Regions from separate parts of the Mesorhizobium sp. C395A genome, predicted to be linked through region 2. Evidence: predicted binding sites of a transcription regulator. Region 2 holds the regulator's gene; each other region holds the start of a gene.
What was found. Region 2 encodes LexA, which represses DNA repair genes until DNA is damaged. Its sites were predicted from a motif close to TGTTCNNNNTGTGTTCNG; they were not measured.
Positions count from the first base shown of each region.

Region 1: the regulator LexA is predicted to act here: its motif matches at 2,995-3,012, upstream of dinB (DNA polymerase IV).
Region 3: the regulator LexA is predicted to act here: its motif matches at 1,659-1,676, upstream of NLY37_RS20600 (helicase-related protein).

Region 1 covers NZ_CP100473.1:784,594-789,977, forward strand. Annotated here, with positions in the region: gene NLY37_RS03790 (hypothetical protein) at 1-960, shown strand, start outside; gene NLY37_RS03795 (hypothetical protein) at 1,151-1,249, opposite strand; gene NLY37_RS03800 (hypothetical protein) at 1,308-1,406, opposite strand; gene dinB (DNA polymerase IV) at 1,692-2,933, opposite strand; gene NLY37_RS03810 (hypothetical protein) at 3,167-3,403, shown strand; gene NLY37_RS03815 (heme-copper oxidase family protein) at 3,557-3,964, shown strand; gene NLY37_RS03820 (hypothetical protein) at 4,223-4,444, shown strand; partial or broken gene NLY37_RS30905 (PRC-barrel domain containing protein) at 4,744-4,878, opposite strand; gene NLY37_RS03830 (hypothetical protein) at 4,845-5,174, opposite strand; gene NLY37_RS03835 (hypothetical protein) at 5,335-5,384, shown strand, end outside.
Region 2 covers NZ_CP100473.1:1,620,703-1,626,086, forward strand. Annotated here, with positions in the region: gene NLY37_RS08080 (ComEC/Rec2 family competence protein) at 1-1,035, shown strand, start outside; gene lexA (transcriptional repressor LexA) at 1,029-1,811, opposite strand; gene NLY37_RS08090 (GntR family transcriptional regulator) at 2,015-2,779, opposite strand; gene kynU (kynureninase) at 2,947-4,194, shown strand; gene kynA (tryptophan 2,3-dioxygenase) at 4,301-5,137, opposite strand; gene NLY37_RS08105 (AMP-binding protein) at 5,134-5,384, opposite strand, start outside.
Region 3 covers NZ_CP100473.1:4,203,847-4,209,230, reverse strand. Annotated here, with positions in the region: gene NLY37_RS20600 (helicase-related protein) at 1-1,503, opposite strand, end outside; gene phbB (acetoacetyl-CoA reductase) at 2,197-2,922, opposite strand; gene NLY37_RS20590 (acetyl-CoA C-acetyltransferase) at 3,052-4,236, opposite strand; gene phaR (polyhydroxyalkanoate synthesis repressor PhaR) at 4,539-5,153, shown strand; gene NLY37_RS20580 (GNAT family N-acetyltransferase) at 5,199-5,384, opposite strand, start outside.

The sequences.
Region 1 (5,384 bases), 840 kb from region 2:
CCGATGGCCGGCATCATGGTCAGACTGCATGATGGCGACGGCCGCTTCGTCGCCGCGGCGCGGAGCAACCGCGGCGGCTTTGCCAATTTCCTGGCGTCGGCGAAACGTCGGGCCGCGCCCATCCATGTGCCGGGCAGCTACCGCTTCACCGTGTCGGTTCCGCCCGGCTGGCGCTCCAGCAGCGCCAACGAGGTCCAGTCGCAGCACCTCCGGCCGCTGCCGGGCTCGCCCACCGGGCTGGCCTCGGAAGCAATGCTGCAGCCGGTCGGCCTGTTTGCGATACGCCGGCTCAGCGGCCGCGTAGCGGACGGTGCTTCGGCGAGCATCTCGGTGATGGCGAAAGGGCAAGAGGTGGCAGTGCATCCGCTAAGTGCTGGGGCTGGCTTCCGTCTCGATCTGCCCGATGACGCCGACGCGATCGAAATCACCGGCGGTGGCATGGAACGACGACTGGCCTTGTCGGCCTACCCGACCGAACTCGGCCTGCTGTCGCCCGAGAACGCGGCTGTCGACAGCGCCGCGTCCTTGCAGGCCATCGGTTTCGACGATGTCACGACGCGCGGCCTGCGCAAGGTGCCGTCCGGTTATGCCGGGTTGACCTGGTTCAACCTGAACGCACTGGCGCGCGATCATACCGAAGGCAGCGAAGGCTACGTCAACGGCAATATCTCGGGAGACCATGTCTGCTATACGAGCAGCGGACACCCGGCCGAATTGTCGAGCGACAAACCGTTCGGGTTCCATTCCGTGATGCTGACAGCGGCATGGTTGAAGTCCGAAGGCGAAACCGCACTGGTCGAGAGCTGGCTTGGCGACCGGCTGATCGCCAGCGACACGATCGTCCTGTCGGCACTGGCGCCCGTCCACTATGCGCCGATGCTGGCGGCGGTGACGCGCGTGCGTTTTTCAACGAGCCACTATTGGCAGCTCGTGCTCGACGATCTGGTGGTTGTGCGCTGAAGCGTGTCGCGATCAATCGGGGTGAAAGGGTTTATCGCGGATTGGAAGCACCGTTCGCGGTGACCTGCGAGAGCTTGCCTTTTTGACCAGCACCGGTTTCAGATAGGTTTTCTTCATTTCCACTCTCCACGTCGGGCACCCAAAGCCCTGTTCCCGGCCAGACGGCACGAGGCGTCCGGATGATCGGCTGTTAGATGGTGACCGGCCCGGAGCCGTTACCATTATCGGCTGTAACCTGCGAGAGCTTGCCCTTCTTGACCAGCACCGGCTTCGAATAGGTCTTCTTCATGCCGCATCTCCAGTGTCAGGCGGGCCGCCAGATCAGGCGACAGTCGGACTCAACGACCTCACTCGATCGGGCCGGAACCCGCTCCATTGGCGAGCGCCGTAACCTGCGAAAGCTTGCCTTTTTTGACCAGAACAGGCTTCGAATAGGTTTTCTTCATAGTGAATCCTCCAAGCTTACGCGATAATGCCAGACGGATCGGCACTGTCAACCTTCGCGGCCTCGCTGTCCCATCCCGGTTTTTCTTGGCGCCGATGCGCTAACTGCAAGTCCACCTTCATCGACAAAGCGTTGTTCTTGGGCGTGCATGGCGTGGCCGGGTTGCGGTGCGAAAAATGTCCGAAACTGCGGCGGGTCTGGCCTGGTTGGTCGGCCTGCTCAAACAGAGCGGCAATGCAGCGCGGACTGGCCCAGCCTAAACATTGGCCTTGCCGTCGCGCCGCACTCACAGTTCCTTCTCCGCCAGTTCGCGGAAGGCGTCGGGAACCGAGCGCCGGGCTTCCAGCGCCACGGCGCCATAGCCGACAGCCTCTCTGCCAAAGCGCTGGCGGATCTTGTCGATGGCGCGGTCGGCGCCAAAGCGCGCCAGGCCTTGCCTGCTGCCGGGCCGTTGCTTTTCGTCGGCAAGCCCGAGCGGCAGCTCCAACTGTAGCTCGACACTTTCTTCCAGCTGCGACACCGAGATCGCCAGCAGCGAGATGGTCTTCTCCCGAGGGTTGGCGGCCAGCACGCCGCGCACCAGCTCCCCGGCGATTTCGGCCAGCATCGCGGTTGCCGAAATCGGCTGCTCGAGCGTCAGCGAGCGTGTGACAGCGTGCAGATCGGCGAAACGCACGCGCACCGTCACCGTGCGCCCGGGCCGTGATTTCGCCCTGAGCCGGCTGGCGACCCGGTCTGCCAGATGCAGCAGGACGGGTCCGAAGATACGCGCCTCGGCCGGCCGTCTGCCAAGCGCCGACTGCGCGCCGGCGGAATGCGACCGCCTGTGGGTTTCGAGCTTTCGCGGGTCGCGGTTCCATGCCAGCGACGACAGCTTTTCGCCGGCGGCGGGCCCGAGCAATCTTCGCAGCGCCCCACCATGCGTCTTTGCCAACTGGCCGATGGTCTCGATGCCGATCTCGGCCAGCCGCGCTCTGGTCGCCGGGCCGACGCCCCACATCAGCCCGACCGGCAGATCATGCAGGAAGGCAAGTTCGGTGTCCGGATCGACCACCACCAGCCCGTCGGGCTTGGCCACCTGCGAGGCGATCTTGGCCAGATGCTTGGTGCGCGCCACGCCGATCGAGATCGGCAGGCCGAGCTCTGCCCGGACGCGCCGACGCACCGTGGCGGCGATCTCGGCCGGCGGCCCGAACAGATGCGTGCAGCCGGCGACGTCGGCAAAGGCTTCATCGATGGAAATCCGCTCGACCAGCGGCGTGAAATCGTCGAGCACCTTGATGGCGGCGTCGCCCAGCCGCTGATAGTCGGCGAAATGGCCGCCGACGAAAATCAGTCCGGGGCAAAGCTCGCGCGCGCGTCGTCCGGGCATGCCGCCGCGCACGCCGAAAACCCTGGCTTCGTAGGAGGCGGCAAGCACGACGCCGCCGCCGACGGCGATCGGCTTGCCCCTGAGCGCCGGGTCGAGCAACTGCTCGACCGAGGCGTAGAAGGCGTCGAGATCCGCATGCAGGATGGTGGGCTCCATCCCGACCGTTCCCTTTGCGGCGTTGCAGCATTAGCCGCGTCTGTTGTGAGAGGCGTTTTTGCCGAACAAATAGAGAACAAACAGGGCCTATTGTCAAGCGAAGCGGTTGTCGCCGGCCGGTCCGTTCCAGATCGGGCTGTCGAGTGCTCCGCCTGGGCATCGGACCTGCGGAACATTGTCTCTCGCCTCAGCGTTCATATCCGCGACGGGACGCTGTTTTTGTGGAGGCCGGTATGGGCCAGTTCGAGATGATCGACCTCGTCAGCGTCGTTGACGCCTGCACGAGCGATCGCGTTGCCGGGCACTGCGTGTCAATGGCCAGGGCGGTAGAGGAGTTGCGAGTGCTGACCGGTGATTTCGTGTCGCCGGACGAGACGGTGGCCAACGCGCTGTCGGCAGTGGCGCTGGGGCGCGGCTGCGCGGTGGTGTTCGACGAGCGAGCGGGCGCCGACATCTTGCTGACGCCGTAGCGCGGCGGCGCCGGGTTTGGCAGCCAGAAAAGTCGAACAGCGTGCAAAAAGCTGTGCAGGCATGGCCCCATAACCGGGGCGTGGAAAAGGTCTGCGCGTGGGTGTATTCTCCAGGTCGCAAGCGGTCGCAGACCGCATAGGGGGAGAAATGACATGCCGAGGGTTTCAGAACTCTTTTTCAAAACTGCCATCTTGTTCCTGATGTTGGGGATTGCGGCCGGCCTGCAGATGGCGATCTCGGGTGACCACGCCGCTTTTCCGGCGCACGCGCATATCAATCTGCTCGGTTGGGTGACGAGCGCCATCTTCGGCGGCTACTACGCGCTCAATCCGCAAAAGGCGGCGCGTCGCATCGCCATGATCCACTACGGGCTCTACACACTCGGCCTGGTGATCATGCTGCCGGCGCTGTATGTGATGCTGCAGGGAAACCCGGCGCTTGAACCGATCGTCGCCGGCGGCTCGCTCATCGTCGCCGCTGCCGTTCTGGTTTTTGCTTTCGTGGTGTTTTCGCCCGAAACGGCGCGCTCGGTGTCCGGCGTGGTGCCGGCTTCTCGCTGACTGTTCGCGCAGCGATCAAGTCCGACCCGCGTTCGCGACCCGCGACGCGGGTTGGCCAGCCCGATGGACAGCCGCTGGTTTGCGGTGTCTACCGCCGCGTGGGCGACCATAACTGAGCCCCACACGTATTATTTCGTGACTATTTGGCGCCGGAACCTTCCCAGATATCGCGCGTTGCGGCGACTGTATTCGCGCTGCCTTATATATAGGCAGCCTTGAGTACGTCCACAGCATGGGTTGGGGGAGGAGCAGGACACCATGTCGAACAGAGAAATCGGAACGTCGGCCTCGCTGGGCCGACGCATCGCCGATCTGAAAGCCAGGATGCGAGACGCCAGCGTTACTGAACACGAGATGCAGACCTTCCAGAAGGTCGCAGCCATCATGGGAGGTGTCGAAGGCTCCCTACGCCTCGACGCCGACGACCTGATCGCGGCGTCCTTCGTCACCGAGGCGCTCGGCGATCCCGGGTCGAATTGAAGCCATGCGCCCGTCGGCACTAAGTGCCGGCGGTCGATGGGCCGTTACGCCGGTCGTCTGCGATACTGGAGCGTGTGCGACCGCCTGCGGCGGACAATCTCTTGCGCACTTTGAAGATTTCAGGCGAGCGGCCTCAACGGCGCTTGGAACATTGGACTTCGCGTTCGTGCTCTCGGCTGCCTCGCGGCTGTCGAAGGTGTGTCGCCGTCGCCGTCCAGTCCTTGACCACAAGGGCTAAATTAACCAAACCGCCAAGGCGCCTTAAACGAAGGATCCGACCAGCCGGATCCTTCGAAATATCAATCGCGATGCTCCGGCATCGCCTTCAGCTCATCCTTGGTCCAACTGGTGACGGCGTGGACGTCCCGGGAAACCTCTCGAAAGTCCGCGGTCGCTGCCCTTACACCTCGTCGAACGGGCCGCCGCGCCTCGCCAGGTCGTGACCAATGGCGGCTTCCTCGGCGTCGTCGGGCAAGGCATCGTCACTGTCCTGGTAGGGGTTGTCGTCATCCTCCTCGGGCAGTTCGCCTTCCTTCTCGACTCCGGTGGTGTCCGGCAGGCTTTCCTCATCTGCTCCGTCGGGCAGGACCGTTGCGCCACGCAGCGCATCCCAATCCTGCCGGCGCGGCGTCGGCGCTTCCACCTCGTCATTGGCCATCCTGTCGCGGGCATCGTTTTTGCTCGGTGGCGCCTCGACCTCGTCATTGGGTTTTCTGTTTCGTTCTTCCATGATTGCCTCCTCCGGGCGGCTTTGCGTCGAGAAGGTGGAACTCACTTCCGGCTGTCAGGTTCCGGCAACCACTCCATCTCCGTGGAACCAATTGCCGCCAGTCTGCTTTGCCAAGGACTAGTCTGCTTTGCCAAGGAGATGAATCCAGAGGAGCTGGACCATGAAGACTTTCCCCCTCATCCCATGCGTGCTGCTCTTGGCGCTGGCCGA
Region 2 (5,384 bases):
CTGGCAAAGCGCTCCTTCGTCGGCTTCCTGTCGCGAAAATTCGCGCTGGCCATGGGCGGCCTCGCCATGACCTCGATCATCGCCGGCAGTGCAACCTTGCTGTTCGCCATCTGGCATTTTCAGCGTGTGTCGCCGCTCAGCCTGATCGCCAATCTGGCCGTGATGCCGATTGTTTCGTTGATCGTCATGCCCTTTGCCGTGCTCAGCGCACTGGCGATGCCGTTCGGCGCCGACGGGCCGCTCCTCTATGTGATGGGCAAGGGACTGATGGCGATGATCGCTATATCGGCCTGGATTTCCGAGCGCTCGCCGGTCGACGCCGTCGGGCTGATCTCCATCCGCTCGGTGCTGTTGGTGGCGGTCGCCCTCGTCATCGCCACCATGGCCACCACCTGGCTCAGGCTGGCGGCCGTGCCTTTCGCGCTGGCCGGCCTGTTGACGGTGCCGCAGGTGCTTACGCCCGACGTGCTCATATCCGAGGACGCACATCTGGTGGCCATGCCGATAGGTGGCGGCGAACTCGCCCTCAACCGCGAACGCTCCAACGAATTCACCACGGACAATTGGAAACGGGCGCTGCGGGCCGAAACCATTATCCCGCCCGAGATTTTCGAGGCAACAGATACGCGGTTCGATCTCGATCCGCTCGATCTGCCGCCCGGGTCGCCCTTCTATTGCATGGGCGATCTCTGTATCGCCCGACACCCTTCCGGAGCCATTGTAGCCCTTGCCAAAGACCGCAAGACGGCGCGGCCGGCCTGTGCCTTCGCTAGCCTGATCGTCATCGATGACGCCACGGCCTACAATCCGTGCCGCGACCCGCTGGTGCTGGTCGTGACGAAGAAGCAGCTCGCCCGCGACGGCAGCGCCGCTGTCTTCTTCGATCCGCAATCGGCAGCGGCAGCGCCAACCATCCGCTTCGCCGTCGACAAGCCGTATCGCCCCTGGCACGAGCAACGCCGCTTCTCCCGCGAAGCGCGCGGCCTGCCGCCCTACAACCAGCGTGAAAAGTACAAACCCAAGCCGGCTCAGTAGCGCCGGATCAATCCGACAAGCTTGCCCTGCACCTTCACCCTGTCCGGCCCAAAAATGCGGGTCTCGTAGGCCGGGTTGGCGGCTTCCAGGGCGATCGAGGCCCCCTTGCGGCGGAAGCGTTTCAGGGTCGCTTCCTCATCGTCGACCAACGCCACTACGATCTCGCCGGGGCTGGCCGTGTCGGCATTGCGGATGATGACCGTGTCGCCATCGAAAATGCCGGCCTCAATCATCGAATCGCCCTTGACCTCGAGTGCGTAGTGTTCACCGCCCATGATCATGTCGGGCGGCACCGAGATCGAATGGGTCTGATGCTGGATGGCGTCGATCGGCACGCCGGCGGCGATGCGTCCCATCACCGGGATTGAAATCGCGGAAACGGCATCGTCATTGCCGGCAGACATCGAACGCGACGGCGAGCCCGCCTTGATCTGGCGGCCGAGACCGCCTTGGCCCATCCCGCCTTGTCCTTGGCCGCCTTGCCCTTGGCCGGCTTGACCAAGACTGCCCTGAATGACGCTCGGCGAAAACTTCCTCGCCGCGTTGAGGCCTGGTGCGATCGAGTCGGGCAGCCGCAGCACTTCCAGCGCGCGCGCCCGGTTCGGCAGCCGGCGAATGAAACCGCGCTCCTCAAGCGCCGTGATCAGGCGGTGGATGCCGGACTTGGAGGCGAGGTCGAGCGCTTCCTTCATCTCATCGAAGGACGGCGGGATTCCGCTCTCCTTCAGGCGTTCATGGATGAACATCAGAAGCTCATGTTGTTTGCGCGTCAGCATCGCGGCCCCCAGGGGTTCTGCAACCAGAATCGGAAAAAACAAACCCAGAACAAACACTATCTGTTCCAGTTGTGTTCCGCAACCTTTTAAAGTTTAATGAATGTGTTGACGTTTTGTTCAGCGTAACGTTCGGCGCTGCGAGCCCCGCCTGCGCCCATTTGCCGGCAACGGGTGAAACGAAGCCAAAGTGCCCTGCGCGTCGGCTACGACCGCCGCTTCCTTTTCGGACGGGGCTGCGCAGCATCCGCGCCGGGTTCACTCTGGGCATAGACCTGCAGCGTGTAGCCGATGTGAGCGGTCATCAGAGTTTTCGCACGTTCGACGTCGCGATCGAGGGCCGCTTCCATCAGGGCGGTATGGTGTTCGATCGCCACGGCGTCGCGCAGGGCCGCCACGGCCTTCCGGTGTCCATCCGTGCGGCCGGCGGCGGCGCGCAGCGTCGGGGCCAGACCCAGAAAGCGGTGATGGCGATGCAATTGGTCGGAAATCGTCGCATTGAAGCGCAGCAGCCAGCTGGATGTCGCGGCACTGAGCAGGGCCGCATGGAAGGCATCGTGTTTTTCGTACCACGCGTCGACCGCATCATCCGATGGATCGTCGAGAACAGACCCGCACCGTGAGAGACGATAGTGGGCGGCAACGACCGCGTCTTCCCACTCACGGTCGCCCTTCTCGACCGATTCCACCAGCAGGGGCAGTTCGACCACCAGCCGCGCACGCGCCAAATCCTCGAGCTCCGCCCGAGAGACGGGAGCGACCGCAAACCCGCGGTTGCTGATGGCGGTCACAAGCCGTTCCGCCTCCAGCCGCGACAGCGCCTCGCGCAACGGCGTCCAGCCGATGCCGTAGGTGTTGCGCAGCGTGCTCAGCTTCAACGGCGCGGCAGGCGCCAGCCGGGTCGCAAGAATATCGCGCCTGAGCAGCCGATAGGCCACTTCCGTCTTCGAGGTCTGCTCGTCATCCAGCATCGTGATCCATCAGACATAAATGCTCGGCGGATCATTATATATCAAAGCCTTTCAATGGGTGAATTATATATAATGTTTGACAGTTCAAGGGCGACCACTCAAGATCGCCGGCATGTTTGGGCGGCAGGCTCCGCCGCGCGCGTTTGTCCATGGAGGGGCGCCGGATCATGAGCACGACACCCGATCTCGCTACAATCGAAGCAATGGATGCCGCCGATCCGCTGCGCTCCATGCGCGAACGCTTTGTCTTGCCGCAAGGCGTGATTTATCTCGACGGCAATTCCCTGGGCGCCGCGTCAGCGGTCGTCTTCAGCGAACTGCAGCAGGCCGCCACGCAGGAATGGGCGCACGATCTCATTCGCGCCTGGAACACCGCCGGCTGGTTCAACATGCCGGTGGAACTCGGAGATCAGCTCGGGCGACTGATCGGCGCGGCTGATGGGCAGACGGTGGTCTGCGACACAACCTCGATCAACATCTACAAGCTGCTGCACGCAGCGCTCGGCATGCGGCCGGATCGGTCGGTCATCGTTGCCGAGGGCGACAGTTTCCCGACCGACCTCTACATGGCCGAAGGCGTCGCCTCGACCCGGCCGGGAACGCGGCTGCGGCTGGAGGGCGTCGACGCGGCCGCAATCGAGGAGCTGATCGACGACAGCGTTGCCGTCATCCTGGTCAACCACGTCAACTACAAATCCGGCCAGTTGCGCGACATGGCGGCGCTGACGCGCAAGGCACATGACGCCGGCGCGCTGATCATCTGGGATCTCTGCCACACGGCCGGCGCCTTGCCGGTCGAACTTGACCGTGCCAATGCCGATTTCGCCGTCGGCTGCACCTACAAATACCTCAATGGCGGCCCGGGCTCGCCAGCCTTCATCTACGCGGCCGAGCGCCACCATGACGATGCCCACCAGCCGCTCAGCGGCTGGTGGGGCCATGCGCGGCCCTTTGCCTTCGAGCAGGGCTTTGCCGTCGGCAGCGGCATTCGCCGCTTCCTGTGCGGAACGCAGCCGGTGCTGTCGATGCGGGCGCTCAAGGGCGCGCTCGATATCTGGAACGACGTCGATATGGCGGCGGTGCGCAGAAAAAGCATCGCGCTGACCGACCTGTTTATCCAGCTCGTCGAAGCCAGATGCGGCGCCTACGGGCTTGAACTGGAAAGTCCTCGCGACGGCAGCCAGCGCGGCAGCCAGGTGTCGTTCCTCCATCCGCATGGCTATCAGGTGATGCGCGCGCTGATCGAGCGCGGCGTGATCGGCGATTTCCGGGCGCCGTCGACCATCCGTTTCGGCTTCACGCCGCTCTATGTCGGATATGGCGATGTCTGGCAGGCGGTCGAAGTCCTGGAGGATATTCTGCGCACCGGCGCCTGGCAGGACGCCCGCTTCGCGGTGAAGACCGCGGTCACCTGAGGAACTAGAGCAATTTCAGGAAAAGTGTGAAGCGGTTTTCCGTCCGCAATTGCGTCAAATCAAAGAGCTAGAGCATTTCGCCGTTTACGTTAAACGGTGAAATGCTCTAGAGCCGGGTGCGGACCGTCCAGAGCTCCGGAAACAGCACAACCTCCAGCATCTTCTTCAGATAGGAGGCGCCTGAGGTGCCGCCCGTGCCGCGCTTCAAGCCGATGATGCGCTCGACCGTGGTGACGTGGTTGAAGCGCCAGCGGCGGAAGTAATCCTCGAAGTCGACCAGCTTCTCGGCCAGTTCGTAGAGCATCCAGTAGCGCTGCGGGTCGCGGTAGACGGTTTGCCAGGCAGCCAGCACGTCTTCGTTCTCGACGCGCGTCTCGCGCCAGTCCGTGCGCCCGGCATCGGCGCCGATGTCGAAGCCATTGCGCGCCAAAAGCAGAAGCGCCTCGTCGTACAGCGACGGCGTGGCCAGGATCGCTTCCAGCCTGTCCGTAAGATCGGGCCGGTGCTTGTGCGGCCCGAGCATGGCTAGGTTGCGGTTGCCGGCCATGAACTCGATAGCGCGGTACTGCCACGACTGGAAGCCCGAGGATTGGCCGAGCGCGTCGCGAAACTCGGTGTATTCGCTTGGCGTCATCGTGCGCAGCACGTCCCAGGCATTGTTGAGCTGCTCGAAGATGCGCGCGACGCGAGACAGCATCTTGAAGCTCGGTTCGAGGCGGTCGGCGCGGATAGAGCGGATCGCGGCGCCGATCTCGTGCAAAGCGAGCTTCATCCACAATTCCGATGTCTGATGCTGGATGATGAACAGCATCTCGTCATGGGCCGAAGACAGCGGCGCCTGCGCATCGAGCACCTTGTCCAGCTGCAGATAGTCGCTGTAGGACATCCGCTCCTTGAACGACATCTGCGCGCCATCGGACGCCGGATCGTGCGGCTTAATCAATTGCTCTTCTCCGCGCGCAACCGGAAGCGCTGGATCTTGCCGGTCTGGGTTTTGGGCAAGGCGTCGATGAACTTCACCGAACGCGGATATTTGTAGGGCGCGATCGTTGCCTTGACGTGGTCCTGCAGGCGTTTGACGGTCAATGCGTCCGGCGAAACACCTTGCACAAGCACGATATGCGCCTCGACGATCTGGCCGCGTTCACCGTCCTCGGCGCCGGTCACCGCGCATTCGGCGACGTCGGGAT
Region 3 (5,384 bases), 2.6 Mb from region 2:
AGGACTGATTTCGGCTTCAGGCATTGTATTTTCTCTAAGGCGCCGCATGAGGACGGAAGTCCTGCGGTCTACAAACCGTTTCGTCAACCGCTCATGCAGCGCATCCGACAATCTGTCTTCGATTTCGCGCGTCTTTTCCCGCCAGTGTGCCTGATCGGCCAGCCAGCCCGGCCGGTTGGACACGAATGTCCAGGTGCGGATCTGCGCAATGCGGTGCGACAGCGTGTCGATGTCCCCCTCGGTCGTATCGGCGCGGCGCACCTGCTCGGCCATGTAGTTCTCGTCGACATGGCCGTGTTTGGCGAGGTCGGTGTAGATAGAAGCGATCAGGTCGGAGTGCTGGGCCGGCGCGATCTTGCGGTAGTCCGGCAACGCGCAGGCTTCCCACAGCAGCGCGACGCGCTTGGCATTGGTAGCCAGCGCGCGGATGTCCTCGTCGCGGGAGAGATGTTCGAGCGCCTGGGCATCGACCGCCGGCAGCGCCCGCGTCAGGCCTTCGACCGGCGCGTTGGTTTCGATCGAGCGCTTCAGCGCGTCGAGGCTGGCGAAGTCGAAATGCGCGGTGCGCCATTGCAGCACCTTCACCGGATCGAACTCGTGTCCCTCGATGCGCTTGACCAACTCCTCATCGAGCGGGTCGACCTGGCCGGTGACGCCGAAGGTGCCGTCGCGCAGATGGCGGCCGGCGCGGCCGGCGATCTGGCCGAGCTCGGCCGCCGTGAGATTGCGGTACTGATAGCCGTCGAATTTGCGGTTCTGGGCGAAGGCGACATGATCGAGATCAAGGTTGAGCCCCATGCCGATGGCGTCGGTGGCGACGAGATAGTCGACGTCGCCTGCCTGGAACATTGCCACCTGGGCATTGCGGGTGCGGGGCGACAGCGCGCCGAGCACGACCGCCGCTCCTCCTTGCTGGCGGCGGATCAGCTCAGCGATGGCATAGACCTCGTCGGCGGAGAAAGCGACGATCGCCGTACGCCGCGGCAGGCGGGTCAATTTCTTCGAGCCGGCATAGGCCAGGTGCGACAGGCGAGGGCGCGTCACCACCGAGACGCCTCTCAGCAGCTTTTGCAGGATGCCATGCATGGTGGCCGCGCCGAGCAGCAGCGTTTCCTGGCGGCCGCGCAGGTGCAGGATACGGTCGGTGAAGATGTGGCCGCGCTCGAGGTCGCCGGCGAGTTGCACCTCGTCGATGGCGACGAAGGCAACGTCGGTCTCGCGCGGCATGGCTTCGACGGTGCAGACCGAATATTTCGCGCCGGGCGGCTGGATTTTTTCCTCGCCGGTGATGAGCGCCACCTTGTGGGCGCCGACCTTTTCGCAGACGCGGGCATAGACCTCGCGCGCCAGAAGGCGGAGCGGCAGGCCGATAATGCCGCTCTCATGTGCCACCATGCGCTCGATGGCGAGATGGGTCTTGCCGGTGTTGGTCGGACCCAGCACGGCAGTCACGTCGCGGCCCGACAGGATCAGCGGCTCGGTGTGTTTCGGCTGGATGTTCATCGGCCTGGAGATGAGGCTTTCTGCATCGTGTTGTCGGGAGCGCGCCTCGCGTGGCGCGTATGACAGGCGACACATAGGGATTTCAGGCGCGAAGCGAAAGCGGAATGTTCCGGCCGGCAGTCCCACGGTTCGTCGTTGAGGTCTCAATTAACAGTTGGAACGAGTCTGGAACGAATCGGCGACGAATCAGTGACTCCGGCAGATTCAGCTTTTGTTCACGGCTACATGTGGATTTTGCGAGCCTGAGTCTCACCATATGCTGAATCGCGGAAACTGGCCCGATTCCTGCAAGGGGACCATTGGGGTTAACCTTTGCCGGCGGGGCATCGTCGTGATCCGATACGCCTCGTCAACATTATGAAATTATTGAATTTTCTTAATCGGCCTTAACCATTTGACGGTGGTTTCCGGCCTTGGTCGTTAACGTTCCGCTCAAAGCCGGAACGAATCGGTGACGAATCAGCGAATGCGGGATTTTCCTGGTTTGTTCACCCCAACATCTTGTGTTGTCCACAGCTTGTCCATCGAGAATTCACAGCTTGCGAACCGGGTTTTGCACAGGGCGCCTGGAAATCGTTAATCTTTGCGTGCCGGAACGGGTCAATGTCTAGCGCGCAGCCCGGGAACATCGCCGGCCGGCGATGAAAAAACGGGCCATAAGCCGGCCCGTCCTACCGGGCGAAATGCTGTCGTTCAGGCGAAATACTGGCCGCCATTGGCTGTGATGGTCGAACCGGTGATGAAGCCGGCGTCTTCGGAAGCGAGGAAGACGACGCAACGCGCGATCTCTTCCGGTTCGCCGAGGCGGCCGACCGGAATCTGCGGGATGATGCGTTCATTCAGCACCTTCTCGTCGATCGCCTTGACCATCTCGGTGGCGATGTAGCCGGGGCAGATGACATTGACTGTGATGCCCGCGCGCGCGCCCTCCTGCGCCAGCGCCTTCGAGAAGCCGATGTCGCCGGCCTTTGCGGCGGAATAGTTGACCTGGCCGGCCTGGCCTTTCTGGCCGTTGATGGAGGAAATGGTGATGACGCGGCCGAATTTGCGGTCGCGCATGCCGCCCCACAGCGGATGCGTCATGTTGAAGACCCCAGACAGATTGGTCTCGATGACTTCCTTCCACTGCTCGCGCGTCAGCTTGTGGAACATGGCGTCGCGGGTAATGCCGGCATTGTTGACCAGCACCGAGACCGGGCCGAGATCGGCCTCGACCTGTTTGATTCCGGCGGCACAGGCGTCGTAGTCGGCGACCGACCATTTGTAGGCCTTGATGCCGGTTTGTGCGCTGAACTTCCCCGCTGCCTCGTCATTGCCGGCATAGTTGGCTGCAACGGTGTAACCGGCATTCTTCAGGCCGATCGATATGGCGGCGCCGATGCCGCGCGATCCACCGGTGACGAGCGCTACTTTGGTCATTGAAAGTTCTTCCTCCCTTTGGTCGGAAGAAGGGAATAGGGAGTAGGGAGTAGCGAGTAGGGATCTATATCCCGCCGCGCTGCTCCTTCTTCCCCATTCACTACTCCCTATTCACTACTCACTTCTCTTTCACAGCGCTTCCACGCACAGAGCGACGCCCATGCCGCCGCCGATGCACAGCGTGGCAAGGCCCTTCTTGGCGCCGCGGCGGCGCATCTCGAAAACCAGCGTGTTGAAGACGCGGGCGCCCGACGCGCCGATCGGATGGCCGATGGCGATGGCGCCGCCATTGACGTTGACGATCGACGTATCCCAGCCCATGCCCTTGTTGACGGCGCAGGCCTGCGCGGCGAAGGCTTCATTGGCCTCGACAAGGTCGAGGTCCTTGACCGACCAGCCGGCCTTCTCGAGCGCCCGCTTCGAGGCGGGAATAGGTCCGGTGCCCATGATCGCCGGATCGACGCCGGCCGTCGCCCATGAGGCGATGCGCACCAGCGGGGTGATGCCGCGCCTTGTGGCTTCAGCCTCGCTCATCAGCAGCGCGCCGGCGGCGCCGTCATTGATGCCCGACGCGTTGGCGGCGGTCACGGTGCCGTCCTTGTCGAAAGCCGGCTTCAGCTTGGACATGGCGTCGATGGTGGCGCCGTGGCGGATGTACTCGTCCTGGTCGACGACAGTGTCGCCCTTCCTGCCCTTGATCGTGAAGGCGACGATCTCGTCCTTGAACTTGCCGGCCTTCTGCGCGGCCTCGGCCTTGTTTTGCGAGGCCAGCGCAAACTGGTCCTGGTCGTCGCGGGTGATCTGGAACTGGCGGGCGACGTTCTCGGCGGTGTTGCCCATGTGGTAGCCGTTGAAGGCGTCCCACAACCCGTCCTTGATCATGGTATCGATCATCTTGTAGTCGCCCATCTTGACGCCGGCGCGCAGGTGCTCGGCGTGCGGCGACAGCGACATCGATTCCTGGCCGCCGGCGATGATCACAGTGGCGTCGCCGGCGGCGATCTGCTGCATGCCGAGCGCGATGGCGCGCAGGCCAGAGCCGCAAACCTGGTTGAGCCCCCAGGCGGTGGTCTCCTTGGGCAGGCCGGCATTGATCGACGCCTGGCGGGCGGGGTTCTGGCCCTGCGCGGCGGTCAGCACCTGGCCGAGAATGACCTCGTCGACTTCACCCGGCTCGACGCCGGCGCGCGCCAAAAGCTCCCTGATGACGACGGCGCCAAGTTCATGCGCCGGGGTGGCGGCGAAGGCGCCGTTGAAAGAGCCGACAGCCGTGCGTGCGGCGCTGGCAACGACGATTGAATTGGAAGCGGACATTTTTCTCTCCAGACTTCGAGGTGTCGTGTTCTTGGGGGCTTGTTGGGACTTTTCTTGCCCGTTCCACACCCCATGTCAAACCGGAAATGGGCATGCCGGCCAAGCGCCGCAAGCAGGGCGTGAGCGGCCGGCGGGATCGCCCAACCTTTGCTGCGCAGCATAATTGGCCGGCCATGCAGCAATAAATGATGCCGCACTGCACAAAGCGCTTGGAATTATAGAGCTTTTGCGCATATCCTTAAAAATGGCGCAATCGTTACCGGCGGCTTACTCAGGTGCGCCGGTGTCCCGGGAGGATGCTGATGGCCGCGAAAGACGACCCTATCATTATCAAGAAATATGCCAATCGCCGGCTCTACAATACCGGCACCAGCACCTATGTGACGCTCGAGGATCTGGCCGAGATGGTCAAGAAGGGCGAGGAGTTCACCGTCCAGGACGCCAAGACCGGTGACGACATTACCCATCCGGTGCTGACGCAGATCATCTTCGAACTGGAGAACAAGGATGGGCAGAACATGCTGCCGATCCCGTTCCTGCGCCAGCTGATCGCTTTCTATGGCGACCAGATGCAGCAGATCGTGCCGAGCTTCCTCGAACAGTCGATGATGGCCTTCTCCAAGGAGCAGGAGCGGTTCCGCGAACAGATGAAGGGCGCGATCGGCAAGTCGCCGCTGGATGTGATGAAGATCGCCACGCCGATCAAGGCGCTGGAAGAGCAGACACGCCGCAACATGGAAATGTTCCAGAACGCGATGCGCCTGTTCACGCCGTTCCCGACCGCCGCCACAAATGCTGCGGCCGCGGCTGCACCCGAGCCGGCCCGCAAGGACGTCGCGGAAAAGAGCGGCGACGACCTTCAGGAACTGAAGCAACAGATCGCCGCCATGCAGCGCAAGCTCGATACGATGTCGTAAGCGACCGCCGCATGGTCGACCGCCCTCAGTTGGTCGAGGCGGCCGTCACGGGTCGATTTTCAGCTGCCACGGTTCCCAGATATCGTCGGGCTGGCCGTCGAGCGAGCGGTAGAAGGCTTTGGCCGGCGAGTTGGATTTCAGCACCGTCCATTTGATGGCGGAGGCGCCAATGCTCAAAGCGTGTTGGCGAAGCTGTTCAACAAGCGCATGGCCGACCCCCATGCCGCGCGT